2 regions of the Cohaesibacter marisflavi genome follow, and region 1 is predicted to be linked to the other one. Evidence: predicted binding sites of a transcription regulator. Region 1 holds the regulator's gene; the other holds the start of a gene.
The links. Region 1 encodes LexA, which represses DNA repair genes until DNA is damaged. Its sites were predicted from a motif close to TGTTCNNNNTGTGTTCNG; they were not measured.
Positions count from the first base shown of each region.

Region 1 (8,072 bases):
GCTCGTGAACCATCGTGTGGCGGGTCACGCGCGTGTCAAAATCCTGTTTTTCTTCAGGAGTAGGCAGGTGTCCATAAAGCAGCAGATAGCATGTTTCCAGAAAGTCTCCATGCTCAGCCAACTGTTCGATCGGGTAGCCACGATACAGCAGCACACCTTTTTCGCCGTCGATATAAGTGATTTCTGACTCACAAGATGCAGTGGAGGTGAAGCCAGGGTCGTAGGTGAACATTCCGGTTTCTTTATAGAGGGACCCGATGTCGATGACGTCAGGCCCGATAGACCCGCTACGCACGGGAAACTCCCAGGTCTGGTCGCCGACAGTCAAAGTTGCTTTTTTATCACTCATTCGGATACTCCCAAATTTTGAAAACGATTTGCTGTTGTTCACGGAGCTTGAGCTTTATGCGTGGGCGCACAAAACCTTCCCTGACAACATAGGAATTGCGCTTTCGGTATCTGATTTTTTGCATTGTCGCAAGCAGTCTTAGGACTGAATATAGGGGCGCGATGGTAAAATATATAGGATTTTCAGTGCCTTATCCTACAAAAGTATGAGCGCTTCAGTCTAAAAACATTCATATTGCGCGAAACAATTATCGCGATAAGACTATGCTTATTCTACCGGAGCTTGGCAAGGGTAGAATCATGTTTATGTTTGTTGCGCAATCGCGCGAAAATCTTGTCAATTATATTCAAGATACGTAAAAAGCCGGTCGTAAGACCGGCTTTCTCATTATTTTCCCCAGAGCCTGTGTAAAAACCCTATTGGGTCTGATCCTTAAGGCGGGCGATTGATTCATCTTTGCCCAAAATGATCAAAACGTCGAAAATACCCGGCGATGTGGCGCGGCCTGTCATGGCAGCCCGAAGGGGTTGCGCAACTTTGCCAAGCTTGAGGTCTTTCTCTTCAGCAAAGGCCCTGATGAGTGCGTCTGTGCTTTCCAGGGTCCATTCTTCCAGCCCTTCAAGGCGTGGGAGCAGCTCGGACAGCATGGCGCGGGTTTCATCGGTCAGATGCTTGGCTGCCTTGTCTTCCATCGCCAGCGGGCGTGTATCAAACAGGAAGGCCAAGCCAGCCTTTAGGTCGAGCAAGGTTTTGGCGCGTTCCTTCACGCTTGGCATTGCTAGCATGATCTGTGCCTTCTTGGGCTCGTCGATCAGATCCAACATGGACTGGCCATCTTCAAGATGTGGAAGCAGCGTAACAAGCTGGCTATACAGGTCATCGTCATCGGCATGACGCATGTGCACGCCGTTGAGATTTTCCAGCTTCTTGAAGTCGAAGCGGGCGGCTGCCTTGTTCATGCCGTCAAAGCCGAACCATTCGATCATCTGATCGGTGGTCATAACTTCGTCGTCGCCATGGGCCCAGCCGAGGCGAACGAGATAGTTGCGCATGGCGACCGGCAGATAGCCCATATCGCGATAGGCCTCTACGCCGAGGGCGCCGTGGCGTTTGGAAAGCTTGGCGCCATCCGGACCATGGATCAGAGGAATATGCGCCATGGTTGGAACATCCCAGCCCATGGCCTGATAGACGAGTGTCTGGCGGGCAGCGTTGGTCAGATGGTCATCGCCGCGCATGATGTGCGTTACGCCCATGTCATGGTCGTCTACGACCACAGCAAGGTTGTAGGTCGGGTTGCCATCAGAACGCATGATGATCATGTCATCCAGATCTTTGTTGGGGAATGTGACCGTGCCCTGAACCTGATCTTCAATAACGGTGGAGCCTTCCTGCGGGGCTTTCAGGCGAATGGCAGGTTTGACGCCTTCCGGGGCTTCGGACGGATCACGATCACGCCAGGTGCCATCATAGCGTGGTGGGCGCTTTTCCGCGCGGGCCTTTTCGCGCATCTCCGTCAACTCTTCCGGCGAACAATAGCAACGATAGGCTTGGCCAGCTGCCAGAAGCTGCTCGACCACTTCACGGTGACGTTCAACGCGCGAATATTGCGAGATCGGGTCGCCATCATAAGACAGCCCCATCCACTCCATTCCGGCGATAATGGCATCGATGGCAGCGTCGGTGGAACGCTCGCGGTCCGTATCTTCGATGCGGAGCAGCATTTTGCCGCCATTGGCTTTGGCATAGAGCCAGTTGAAGAGAGCGGTGCGCGCCCCGCCGATATGGAGAAAACCTGTCGGGGAGGGGGCAAAGCGCGTTACAACCTGTGAACACATAATGCTATCAGTAACCTGTTATTCGGGATATAGTGCACCGGAAGTTGAGGCGGGTTGTGCCTACGGATCCCATTCTGGGGTCCGCAACGCGCTCCGCTTCAGGAACCGGCGATTGAAGTTGTCAAGGATCTAACACAGCTTGCGCCCAAGGCGAAAGACCTCATGACCGTCTGACGGTCGAAAAAGAGGTGCATAAGGACCAAATGTGATGGAAAGGGCGTCCCATCCTGCTGATAGCACAGACCGGAGCAACGCTCCGGCCATGCCAGAGGTCCATTCCGACGTCTATGACTGGCAGGGACTCGCCAACAATCCGGGCCTTGGCAAGCGCTTCAAATTCTGGCTGGAAGCCCTTTGGCAGGGGATTGAGCGGAACTGGCAGGAGGATTGCTCAGACCAGAATGCCCGGTTCCTCTGGGTCGCCGTCTTCATGGGGTTTGGTGCCGCCCTCTATTATGTTCTGCCTGATGAACCCAGTTTCTGGGGGCTGCTAGCGGCGTCTCTGGCGCTGTGTGGTTGGGTTTATCATCGCGCGGCCAAAGGACGGGTGGTTTTTCCGCTCTTGTTGGTGACGGCAATTGTGGTTGGTGTGTGCGCCGCCAGTGAACATGGGCATTTTTCAACGAGCCCCGTGTTGGCTCATAACTTTTCCAGTCCGGTTGTCGGTCGCCTTGTCCGCGTTGAGCAGAGGGGAACAGCCAAAAGGCCGCAGGAGCGCTGGACCATCGCTGTTGAAACCATAGAGAAACTCAGACCTGAGCGCACCCCGAAAAGGCTTTTTCTCATTCGGCGCGGGGCGAGGAGCAATTTCGCGTTGGGACAAGGCTCAGAATGTGGGCTCACCTGACACCCTTGCTGCAGCCCGTTTATCCGGGGAGCTTCGATTATGGACGTTATCTCTGGTCGCGATCTATCGGTGGTCAGGGCTATTTGAGCAATAGTATTGAGCGTCTGCCGGAAAAGACGAAGTCGGGCTGGCAAGGGCTGGTGCATGATGTGCGCGACAGTATCGAACGGACCAGACAGGCTGTGGCTCGTTATATTCTGCATCGGGTGGATGGAGAGGCTGGGGGACTTGCCGTTGCATTGGCCGTCGGGAAACGCGACTTTCTGTCTGACAATGTGGAGACTGCGCTAAGGCGTAGCGGGTTGGCACATATTCTTGCGATTTCCGGATTGCATATGGCTCTGGTGGCGATGTCCGTCTTCTGGGGTGTGCGCGGGATTCTGGCCTTGTTACCGCAATTGTCCTTGCATTATCCCATCAAGCAATGGGCGGCTGGGATGGCTTTGTTTTGCGCGGCGGCCTATCTGGTTTTCTCCGGCGCATCGGTTGCCACCATCCGCGCCTTCTGCATGACGGCCATTTTTCTGATAGCGATTCTGGCGGGGCGTCCCGCTGTGACCATGCATAACCTAGGGCTCGTTATGGTGCTGCTCATTCTCGTGCAGCCCTATGGCGTTGTTGAAGCCGGTATGCAGATGTCTTTTGCTGCAACGGCGGCCCTTATCGCTTCCTATGACCGCTTGACCCGTCTCCGCTTGCGTAAGAATGGTGCGCTAGCGCCTTCAGAGCATGGGCTTGTCTTTGGCTCGGCTCTTCATGCAGGGCGATGGATCATCGGGATCGGGCTGACATCTTTGATTGCGAGTCTCGCCGTGCTGCCCTTGTCCGTTGCGCATTTCCAGCAGATGGCGCCCTTCGGGCTTGTTACCAACCTTCTTGCGATGCCAGTCATCAGCCTGATCGTGATGCCGATGGGGTTGGTCGCAGTGTTCATGACGCCCTTCGGCTTGCAATCCTGGCCGCTGCAACTGGTCGAGTGGGGCCTTGATTGGGTTATCTCCATGGCGACAATGGTGTCACAGTGGGGGGACGCAGACTATCTTGTTGTCAAAGCCGGAGGGGACTTCCTTCCTTTTGCCCTAGCAGCACTTGCCGTCTATACCATTCATCGCAAATGGCTTTCGTGGCTGGCTATTGTCCCGCTTACTGTTGCTGCCGCTCTGTGGTGGTTTGCGCCGCAGCCTGACATCTGGATAGCGCAGACGGGTACCCGAGTCGCCAGTCGCGATATCGAGGGGCATTGGCAAAGGACTGGGGGGCGCGGGATGACGCTCGACTATCGGTCTGTTCTAAGGGCTGATGGGGATGCGCGTGCTCTGGGGGATGGTGATAGTCAAGACCGAGAGCCGAAAAAAAATCTGCTCTTATCGCAAACAAGCGCATGTGATAGGCAGGCCTGTTTTGTGACGTCTCTGAATACATCCGCGGCAGGGAGGAGCGATTTGTCTCTGGCTATCGTCAACAAAGCGTCGGCTTTTTCTGAGGAATGCGCGCTTAGAGACATCATTGTGTCGCGTTTGCCGGTGCCCCAAAGCTGCAAGGGGCCAACGCTCGTGATCGGAGCCGACAGGTTGTCACAATCCGGTGCGCAGTTTCTGTATCTTCATAAACAGGATGAACAAGGTCTGTTTGCGCGGTTGGCTGAGGACTATTTTGACATTGATGGGTCCGCTGGGGAAGAAAAGACATCAGAGCCGGAGAAAAATCCACACTGGCAGATCGAGGCGATTGCCGCTCTGCCCGTTGGCAAACGCCCATGGATGCCGGAGAGACGCTAAAAGTCGCTTGATGTCCAAGAGAGAATAGATATGAAAAATGCGCCCTTGGGCGCATTAGATGAATTCTCGATGTGTCTGGAAGATCTTGCGTCAATATTGGCGCATCAGTCCGACCAGCTTGCCCTGCACCCGAACCCGATCTGGGCCGAAGATACGTGTTTCATAAGCCGGGTTGGCAGCTTCCAGCGCGATGGAAGCCCCTTTCTTGCGAATGCGTTTCAACGTTGCTTCTTCATCGTCGACCAGTGCGACAACAATATCACCTGAAACAGCGTCATCTGATTTTTTGATGACCACTGTGTCGCCATCCAGAATGCCCGCTTCAATCATCGAGTCGCCACGAACCTCAAGGGCAAAATGCTCGCCACCGCGCAGCATCTCTACCGGCACAGACACGCTGTGGGATTGGTGCTGAATGGCAGAAATGGGAACCCCCGCCGCGATGCGGCCCATGACCGGCACCGACACACCGGAGACTTCTTCTGTCTTTTCCGGCTCGACCGGCTCACTCGGGCGCGATTTGCCAAGACCACCTTCCACCACACTGGGCGAAAAGCCGCGGCTTGGCGTGCTGAGCGTTGGTTTGTGCGCTTCTGGTAGCTTGAGAACTTCCAACGCTCTGGCGCGGTTTGGAAGGCGCCGAATGAAGCCGCGTTCCTCAAGCGCCGTGATCAAGCGGTGAATGCCTGACTTGGAGCGCAAATCCAGAGCGTCTTTCATTTCGTCAAAGGAGGGGGGAACGCCTGATTCCTTGATGCGTTCATGGATGAACATTAGCAGCTCATGCTGTTTGCGTGTTAGCATTTCCCTCTCCAAATTCCGCGATCGCTTTGTTCTCATAAGCGAAACAACAGTGGCACAAATCACGAACAAACTATACATGTTCTTGCTGTGTTCTGCAAGCGTGAAAAAGACCTGATTTGTCAATAGGAAGAGGGAATTGTGCGGTTGCCCGGTCTTTCGGGGAGCACATTTTGGCTTTTGATTGGGGTGGGTTAGGCCATGATTCTCACGGGGCAGTCAAACATGGTGGCAAACAAAAGGCGTGGGGAATAAAGTCTCCACGCCGAAATCAGCAGATTGTGCTTCAGTCATCCATGATCAAAGTGGCAGAGGGATTGCTGCCCAGAAGCCAAGGGCGGTCAGTCCGTTCAGGACAAAGGTCATGATTGCAATGGCTGTAGCCGGAGGATCGATATGTGTGTCGCCATGAACCAGGAACAGGCGGGCGCACAATTCACCCAGAAAGGCACAAATGATGCCTACGATCAAAGCCCAGAGCATGCTGCCAGATGCAACGCCCGCAATGGCTGCAGGAAGCGCAATGTGGTGGGTTACAGGCACAGCAAGGCCGAGCGAAAGCAGGATCAGGCTGGCTGCTGCAAAGCCGAAAGCCAACAGGGCGCCGGTGCCGCCATAAGTGATGCCGAGCCAACCACCCAGAAGACCAACGCCTGCGCCGATAAGGGCAATTTGCCCCTTGGTGCTCTGGAAGGGCAACCATTTGATGGCATCGCTTGGATCGAAGAAAGAACGTCCTTCTTCAGCTTTGCCAAACAGGCCGGCTTTGCCCCAGATGAGGCGCGCAACGACAGCTGAAACAAACACACATATGCCCGGATAGTCCGTCCAGGCAAGCCCCGGGCCGAAGTTTGGAATAAGCTGTACAAGGCAGCAAAGTGCATAGCCAAAGACGCCGAAGATACCGCCAACAAGTAGGACGTCTGGTTTGTTCAGCCCCATGCCCGCGGTAATGATGTCACGTCCGTTGTCGATGTATCCTTTGTTGGCAGCATAGGCTGCGGCTGCAACACCAGAGGCAAAGCCGCCCACATGCGGGCCGAAAGCCCCAAATGGCAAGCCGCCGAAATAACCGGCAGCGCCCTGAGCTACGCTGGTTGCGTCAGGGGCAATGCCCAATGTCAGGGCAACCCCGATCAAAGTTAGAAAACCGACAAATGCAAAGGCTGAAAGCGCACCTAATGCTGCGCCAAAGATCCCACCGCCAAACGCGACAAGAAGACTGATTATTGTAGCCGTCATATTTTACTCCCTAAAGCTTCCCGTAGTTGATGCCGACCAAGGGTCATCATCGAGCCGCGTATGTCCGCTTTCACCTCCTCGTTGAAAGAAGAAGGCCTCTCGACCTCCGTAATCTTGCGAATACTCAAAAGATCGAACACGCACTGGCATATTTAACTATTGAGATGAATTTCATTAATGACAATTGAATTCATCTTTAAATACTTGGGATTTGCTATCTGTAATTTGCAAATACTTTTAAATGCATATTTATAATGATAGGATTTGGTCAATTCGATTATTTTTACAAAAGTAGGGAATTTTTTGTCTTTGCTTTTTGAAGGCGCATAGGGCTGTGCTACAGCATTTGTTGTTTTTAATTGTTATAGTTATATGTATGTTTAATATAACATATATTTCAGTATCTTAATTGGAATTTTTCTGAGTTTCTCGGTATGGAGCCGCTTGCTCTTGCGCTATGCAGTTTGGGTCAAAATTTTTGCTAATTGTTCCATTTGATGGTCGTTCTTGAGCGATTTCGGGTTAAAAATTTACCTTTGTCTTTTCCTTATCTCTTTGGCTTTTGTCTTACGTCATTTCCTAAATAACTGAATTAACTGTGATAATTTGGTGTGTCAAAAGCCTGTCACACAATGTCAATTCTTTACCCCTCAATGACAAGCCTCTCCATTGATAGAAGTTTGGGCACAGGACTAATGTTTCGGCACAAGCCGGTCGTGGATCGGTGGGAGGCATTGGTTTTGTTTGGAGGGGCGGCCTGTAATGACAAGTATACTCATTATAGCTGGTGACTATTCGGAAGATTATGAAGTCATGGTTCCCTACCAGGCGTTGTTAATGCTTGGTTTTACGGTCGATGTCGTCTGCCCGAACAAGCGCAAGGGTGACTTCATTCGTACTGCAATTCATGATTTTGAGGGCGATCAGACCTACTCGGAGAAGCCGGGACATCTGTTTTGCCTTACCGCTTCTTTCTCGGCGATTGAGCCAGATTGCTACGACGGGCTTTATCTGGCCGGGGGAAGGGCGTGCGAATATCTGCGATTGGATGACGATGTCCTTTCCATTTGTCGCGGTTTCATGGAGCGCAATGCGCCGCTGGCCGCGATTTGCCACGGCATTCAGATTTTAACCGCAGCCAATGTTGTTCGCGGGCGCAAGCTGACGGCCTATCCGGCGGTTGCGCCGGAAGTCGTCATGGCGGGCGGAGAATTTAT
Region 1 covers NZ_OY762534.1:839,631-847,702, forward strand. Annotated here, with positions in the region: gene gltA (citrate synthase) at 1-349, opposite strand, end outside; gene gltX (glutamate--tRNA ligase) at 766-2,187, opposite strand; gene ACKPCT_RS05050 (hypothetical protein) at 2,396-3,034, shown strand; gene ACKPCT_RS05055 (ComEC/Rec2 family competence protein) at 3,019-4,812, shown strand; gene lexA (transcriptional repressor LexA) at 4,903-5,616, opposite strand; gene ACKPCT_RS05065 (permease) at 5,914-6,855, opposite strand; gene ACKPCT_RS05070 (DJ-1/PfpI family protein) at 7,618-8,072, shown strand, end outside.

Region 2 (8,072 bases), 730 kb from region 1:
CAAACCTCCAGAATGGCGTTCATGCCCGAAAGATCAACAGAGATGCCGCCATAGGGCGCATTCAACTGCCCCTCAAGCGAAGAGCCCGAGCCAAAGGCGATCACTGGCACGCACTGTTCATTGCACAGTGCAACAATTTCGGAGACCTCCTCAGTGCTTTGCGCGAAGACAACCCCGTCCGGCATTTCGTTCTGCAGGCCCGTCGTGGTATGGGCATGCTGCTCGCGCAGAGCCTTGCCCATCGTGAATCGGTCCCCGAACCGTTCCGACAATTTCGAACAGACCGTATTGATGGCCTCCTCGTTTTTGTGATGTTTGAAATGGGGCTGAACGGCAGTAGACATAGAACACTCCGGATAGATTGGCTTTGAGCTTTTTGATCCAATTACGCACACTCACGCGCAAATTGCCAGACCGAGCCCCTGAATTCGCACAGCCAGACGCCCACCGGAGAAAGGGCGATAAATTTTTTCAGCATTGTATCGCATCATGGCTTGAAATCTGGCCTCATCGTCCCATGCATAGCTCCTCTTTCGATTCCGCTCTTCTGCCCCCATTTAACGAATGATATGAGATTGTCATACCAGCGAAAACATTGTTTTCGCGGGGTCTTTTTTGCGTTGATCAGCGCTCATAATCCTTCGAATGGTAGCCTAAAGCCAACGTGATACATGGTCACTCTCTGTTGACCCGCTTGCGGCCTTTGCTATTGTTGGACCATTGAAGCCGGTTTCCTTCTTTTCAAAGGAGGCAGCCGGAATGAGAATTCGCTTTGATTATCGCATTTCAAACACTCATTTCCACGAGCAAAACCAAAAAGCCAGCCTAGAACCATGAACAACCGATTTCACCTGCATCTTCCGCATGGCAAGCGTGTCAGAGCCCAACGCATGATCTGGCAAAGACGGATCATTTTCGGACTGGGCGGTATTATGGTTGGCCTCGCCGCAGTGGTGTTGGCCATGGGTGCCGATTCCAGCCAGGATCTTTATCGTCAACTGATCGAAGCCTACCCCTATGCAGGCCTTTTCGTAACACCGCTCGGCTTTGGTGCCATTGTCTGGGCCACCAACCGGTATTTCCCCGGAACGCAAGGGTCCGGTATCCCGCAAGCCATCGCAGCCCGACGCCTCAAGCGCCCGACAAGCCGTGCCCGACTCGTCGGCATCCGTTCGGCCGTGGGCAAGGTCATCATGACATTGCTCGGTTTGATGATCGGGGCATCGACTGGCCGTGAGGGCCCCACCGTTCAGGTTGGCGCAGCTGTCATGTTCCTGACAGGCCGCATCGCTCCCAAACGCCAAGTCGGCCTCATCCTCGCCGGTGCTGCAGCCGGTATTGCTGGTGCTTTCAACACACCTCTGGCAGGGATCGTTTTTGCCATTGAGGAAATGAGCCGCTCTTTCGAGATGCGCACCAGTGGCATGATCCTGGGCACGGTGATTCTCGCCGGTCTCACATCCATGGCTATTTTCGGCAACTACACCTATTTTGGCACCTCCCACGATCTGCTGCAATTCGGCTGGGGCTGGATAGCGGTTCCCATCGTGGGCGTAATTGGCGGATTGGCCGGCGGCTTTTTCTCCAAGATTCTGGTGCTGTTTACCTATGGCCTGCCCGGCACTGTCGGCAAAATCATCAAAGCCCATCCGGTTCCCTTCGCAATCCTGTGCGGCCTGTTTGTTGCCCTTGCCGGTCTTTATACCGATGGCGCGGTCAACGGTTCGGGCTATGAAGCAGCCCGCGATGTGCTGCATGGCGAAACCGATCTGCGCCTTGAATATGCACCGCTCAAACTGCTGGCCACCATCGCCTCATCCATCAGCGGCCTGCCGGGCGGCATTTTCTCCCCGTCCTTGTCAGTCGGAGCCGGCCTCGGAGCTGACCTTGCAGGCTTCTTCCCCAAGGTTCCCGTCGGCGCCATCGTGCTTTTGGGCATGGTGTCTTACTTCACCGGCGTGGTGCAGGCCCCCATCACCTCATTCGTCATCGTCATGGAAATGACCGATAACCACCAGATGATGCTGCCGCTCATGGCCTGCGCCCTGATCGCCAATGCCGCTTCCAAGGTCTTCTGCAAGGAAGGGGTCTATCACCTGCAATCGGGCAAGTTCTACGATTTTGCCCGCCAGCGCGATTCGGAGCAGGCACCTCCCGCCCCCAAGAGCTAGCCTTGGCACACGCTCATCTGCGCAAATGACAGACATAAAAACCCAAAAGCCGCCCCACAAGGCGGCTTTTTGCTTTTCCCCCTATTCTGCCGAAGGTTAGGCTTGACGTTTGAGGCAAAAATTTCAAAGCTTTGCAATGAAAACGGGGTGAAACCGATCAACGGCTCCTCTCCCTTTACAGCGGCTCAGCGACAAGAGTTTGCCGACCATGATCAGGACCAACCCGATCAAACTGATACGAAGCTGGATAGAACCGAACTGGTCGATCTATATTTCGACCCAGCAGCCCAAGCTTTGGCTTTTTTCCATTCTGATCGGATTTATGGTCTCTCTGGCCGCCATTCTGTTTCGGCTCGGCATTGGCGGCGTGCAATGGTTCTGGCTGGGCACAAGCGCAGAGAATGTCATTGCGGCTCTGCGAGAGGCTCCATCCTGGCTTGTGGTTGCAGCTCCCACCCTTGGCGGCGTCTTTGTTGGAGCCTTTCTGCAATATGTCCACCCCATCAAACGCGCTGAAGGCGTGGCCGATGTCATCGAAGCGCGAGCGCGCGGCGGCAGAGGGCTACGCTTCTGGCAAGCGCTGGATAGCGCAACGGTGACCATCATCTCCCTTGGGGCTGGCGCAAGTGCAGGCCGCGAAGGCCCCATCGTGCATCTGGGCGCCAGTCTGGCCAGATCTCTTGGCCGTAGGCTCGCCATACCGGCTGCATCACAAAGAGTGCTGCTCGCCTGCGGAGTGGCCAGTGCAGTTTCGGCCTCGTTCAACGCGCCCATCGCAGGGGTGCTCTTTGCCCATGAGGTCATTCTGGGCCACTATGCCATGTCCGCCTTCGTGCCCATCGTGTTGGCGTCTGCGGTAGGCACCACATTCTCGCGCCTCTTTTTTGGCGATGTAGCCTCTTTCATCATCCCCGACTACCAGATCACCTCTTACTGGGAGCTGCCGTCCTTTGCCCTTCTGGGCATCGTCTGCGCCATTGTTGCGGTGCTGTTCCAAACCTCGTTGCTCGGCACAGACTGGATCGCGCGCCACATCAAGATGCCGCTCATATACCGCCCGATCATTGGCGGCTTTCTCGTTGGCCTTATTGCTCTGGCTTTTCCTGAGGTGCTGGGCGTTGGCTATGAAGCGACCGACCTTGCGCTCAAGCAACAGCTTCCCCTGACGATGCTGCTCTCGCTCATTGTCGCCAAAGCACTGGCAACATCCATAACACTGGCCTCGCGCTTTGGCGGCGGAATCTTCTCGCCCTCGCTTTATATCGGCGCCATGGTCGGAGGCACCTTCGGCCTCATAGCGCAACCCTTGCTGCCCGAAATCGCCTCCACTCATGGCCTTTATGCGCTACTGGGCATGGGGGCCGTGGCTTCGGCCATGCTCGGCGCGCCCATATCCACGACCATGATCGTCTTTGAATTGACCGGTGGGTATGCACTCTCTATCGCCCTCTTGGTGACGGTCTCCATCTCCAACGGCCTCGCCGTGGCGCTCAGCGGGCGCTCCTACTTCCACTGGCAATTGGGCATGCGCGGCATCTTCCTGCATGAAGGCTCCCATCGCTATGTCGTGAAAAACACCACGATTGCGGACTTTTACACTCCCCTAGCGGCAGACATTCCCATTGAAGACACCGTACTTGAGCATAATATGGAACCGATCAAGCTGCAGGACACACTGGAACTGGCGCTCAAGAAATTTGATGACAATGGCGGCAGCAATCTCGCCGTGCTTGATCCGGACAATCCGGGCCGTATTCTGGGCTGGGCCCGGCAGGTGGATGCCCTTCGCCATTTCAACGCCGTGTTGATCAACACACAGGTCGAAGAACATCGCTAGAGGGCCAAGGCCTTTCAATCGCCTGCTTTCCGATAGAGAGAAGAAAACAGCCATCCGGGCAGTCGGAAGCGATCTGAGGCGAAAAGATCACCAAAAGGGCAAATTTGCCCCTGACAAACCACATTTGTTGCTATAATGTTCTTGTTTGGATTCGATGCATGGATCCCTTCTTGCGCTTTTGCCCTTTGCAAACCAGAAGCAAGGCCATTAAACAATCCAAACCCAGAGCTATTCACACACGATCCGAGCCGGTCTTGAATATGAATAGCGTTTGAACCAATGCATGAGCGCACGAGCCGATCAAAGCCATCGATCAGCGCTCTTAAAACCGAACACAGTTGGACCCGGTAGCCTCTATGTCTGATCTTTTTGCACCATCGCCAATCTCTCCGCATAACGAGATGCAGGAGGAAGATCAGGAAGGCATACGCGCCAAGCTGGCCCGCATGCACCCCACGCCTTATCTGAACGGGCTCAACCCTGAACAGCGTGATGCAGTGGAAAGCCTTGACGGACCTTTGCTGGTCTTGGCTGGTGCAGGCACAGGCAAGACCCGCGTGTTGACCACCCGCATTGGTCACATTCTAGCCACCCGCCGCGCCACTCCCTGGCAGATCCTGTCGGTGACCTTCACCAACAAAGCTGCCCGCGAGATGAAGGAGCGTATCGGCTCACTCATTGGCGGCTCGGTGGAAGGCATGCAGTGGCTGGGCACATTCCACTCCATCGGCGTCAAGATCCTGCGTCGCCATGCCGAATTGGTCGGCCTCAAGTCCAATTTCACGATCCTTGATGCGGACGATCAGCTCCGCCTGCTCAAGCAGCTCATTCAGGCCAATGCCATTGAAGAAAAGCGCTGGCCTGCACGCCAGTTGGCAACCCTGATCGATAGCTGGAAAAACCGCGGTCTTTCACCTGATCAGGTGCCGCAGGATGAAGCCTTCCTGTTTGCGCAAGGCAAGGGCATCGCCCTTTACAAAGCCTATCAGGATCGCCTGAAAATTCTCAATGCCTGCGACTTTGGCGATCTGCTGCTCGAATGCATCCGCCTGTTCCGCGAGAATCCTGACGTGCTGGCGGCCTATCATCAGAAATTCCGCTATATTCTGGTGGACGAGTATCAAGACACCAACGTGGCGCAATATCTCTGGCTGCGTCTGCTGGCCCAATCGAGCCACAATATCTGCTGTGTGGGCGACGATGACCAGTCGATCTATGGCTGGCGCGGCGCCGAAGTGGACAATATCCTGCGTTTTGAAGAGGATTTCCCCGGCGCCAAGGTCATCCGCCTTGAGCGCAACTACCGCTCCACGGCTCATATTCTGGCAGCAGCCTCCCATCTCATCACCTACAATGCCGGACGGCTTGGCAAGACCTTGCATCCGCAAATCGAGGATGATGAAGCAGAGAAGGTCACCGTTGCGTCTATCTGGGATTCCGAAGAGGAAGCCCGCACCATTGGCGACCAGATCGAATCCTACCAGCGCAACGGGCATGAACTGAATGACATGGCCATTCTGGTGCGCGCGTCCTTCCAGATGCGCGAATTTGAAGACCGCTTTATCACCATGGGACTCAATTATCGCGTCATCGGCGGCCCTCGCTTCTATGAACGGGCAGAAATTCGCGATGCATTGGCCTATTTCCGAGCCATGGTACAGCCTGCGGACGATCTGGCCTTCGAGCGCATTGTCAACACTCCGCGCCGGGGTTTGGGCAATGCGACAGTCCAGCAGATCCACAATCTGGCGCGCGCCGAGGAAATCCCACTGATGGAAGCGGCAACCGAGATTGTCGATTCAGAGGAATTGAAGCCCAAGCCACGCAATTCGCTAAAAAGCCTTCTGGGCCAGTTCAATCATTGGCGCACCATGCTTGCCACAATGAAGCATACAGAACTCGCCGAAATCATCCTTGATGAATCCGGCTACACGGAAATGTGGCAGAAGGACAAGTCGCCAGACGCACCGGGTCGGCTTGAGAACCTCAAGGAATTGATCCGTTCCATGGAGGAGTTCGACTCCCTACCCAGCTTCCTTGAACATATCGCGCTGGTCATGGATCGGGATTCCGCCGAGACCAACGATGCCGTCTCGATCATGACCCTGCATTCGGCCAAAGGGCTGGAATTTGACACCGTCTTCCTGCCCGGTTGGGAAGAAGGCCTGTTCCCCCACCAGCGCGCTCTGGATGAATCCGGCACCAAAGGGCTGGAAGAAGAACGCCGCCTTGCCTATGTGGGCATCACGCGCGCCAAGAAGCGGGCCAAGATCTATGTTGCCTCAAACCGGCGCATTCACGGCCTTTGGCAAAATTCCATTCCATCACGCTTCCTTGATGAACTTCCCTCCAAACATGTGGAGATAGAGGAAAGCCAGTCTACCTATGGCGGCTATGGCGCATCCGGTGTGGGCGGCTCCATCTATGGCAAGAGCCGGTTTGACACATCCGATCCCTTCGAGAATAGCTATGACACGCCGGGCTGGAAACGGGCACAGGCCAACAAGGCCAGCAGGGGCAAGTCGTCCACGCCCAAGGCGAAACGGGCTACCACGACAATCGAAGGCGAACTGGTCGCAAAGAGTGTTTCCGATAGCCCGTCCAAATTCGCCATTGGCGAACGGGTTTTCCATCTCAAATTCGGCTATGGAGAAATCAAGTCCATAGAAGGCAACAAGCTGACGATCCAGTTCCAGACGGGCCAAAAGCGCGTCCTTGACAGTTTCGTGGAGAAACATTGATCCTTCACGCTTGCCTTTAAGGCTTCGAAGGTCTATCGACTGTCCAGATCAGCTTTACAAGAGGAAACCATGGCCCATTATCTTTATGCCGAAGGCTCTGCAAAAGACATTCAGGCTGCCGCCAAGCATCTTGAAGTCATCTTCGAAGAGGACGGCTTTGCCATCTCGAATTTCGAAATTGATGAGGATAATGGCATCTGGGCCCTCTCCCTCTACCCTTCAGAAGAGGCAATCAAGGACGCACACAAAAAGGCGCTCTCAGAGCTGGCTGGCCTCAACATCGCGCTTCCGCTCGCGGTGGAAGATCTGGGAGACGTTGACTGGGTGTCAAAGAGCCTTGAAGGCCTTGTGCCGGTCGAAGCTGGCCGCTTCATTATCCACGGTTCCCACGACAAGGGCATGGATACGCATGGGCGCATTCCGGTGCAGATCAATGCGGGTCAGGCTTTTGGCACCGGCCATCACGGCACAACGGCAGGCTGCCTGAAAGTACTGAGCGACGAGCTACGCCGCACGCATCCGCTACGCATTCTCGATCTGGGCACAGGCTCGGCCGTACTGGCCATCGGGCTCGCCAAGATGTTGAAACAGGAAATTGTGGCAACGGATATCGACCCGGTTTCGATCGAAACGGCCAAGGACAATATCCGCATCAACGAAGTGCATCCCTTTGTCACCACAGCGGTGGCCGCAGGCTTCAGTCATCCGGTTTTCAAGGAAAAAGGGCCATTTGATCTGATCGTTGCCAACATTCTGGCCGGGCCACTGTGCAAAATGGCGCCAGATCTGGCAAACAATCTCGCCCTTGGCGGACGTGTCATCCTCTCCGGCCTGCTGCCGCATCAGCGCGCGCGCGTTCTTTCAGCCTATCGCCAGCAAGGCTTCCGGCATATCAGAACAGTCAAAGAAGACGGTTGGCTTGTTCTGGTCCTCGAGAGATAAGCAGAGATCCATCAGGATCGACCAGTTTTCCTGCTTTGTTGCATCTGAAAGTCATTTGCTTTCCGGGCATCCGCCCGGAAGCTCCTCTCAGAGCCAGGCATATAAAGGCCACATGCCTCATATATGCGGGGGTACCCTTGAGCTTCCCTTGAAGGGGAAGTTCAAGGATCTTATTTGTCGTTGTCGTCGCGAGCAGATACAGAATTTTCGAAGTCAGCGGAGTAAAGTTCGATGTAAGAACGAGCTTCAGCTTCACGGGCTGCGATCAGGCGTTCAAAAGCGTTGCTAAGAATGGACATTTGGTTTTCCTTTCGATCTTCGGTCAATTTTTTGACCGCTTCCTTATACCAAAGTTATATAGCAGACTGCCTTGGAAACAAA
Region 2 covers NZ_OY762534.1:108,927-116,998, reverse strand. Annotated here, with positions in the region: gene ACKPCT_RS01525 (FAD-binding oxidoreductase) at 1-344, opposite strand, end outside; gene ACKPCT_RS01520 (chloride channel protein) at 891-2,171, shown strand; gene ACKPCT_RS01515 (chloride channel protein) at 2,380-4,008, shown strand; gene ACKPCT_RS01510 (ATP-dependent helicase) at 4,410-6,749, shown strand; gene ACKPCT_RS01505 (50S ribosomal protein L11 methyltransferase) at 6,819-7,691, shown strand; gene ACKPCT_RS01500 (hypothetical protein) at 7,862-7,990, opposite strand.
Region 2: ACKPCT_RS01510 (ATP-dependent helicase) is a predicted target of LexA. The motif match lies at 4,134-4,151, and genes of this name have one in related genera.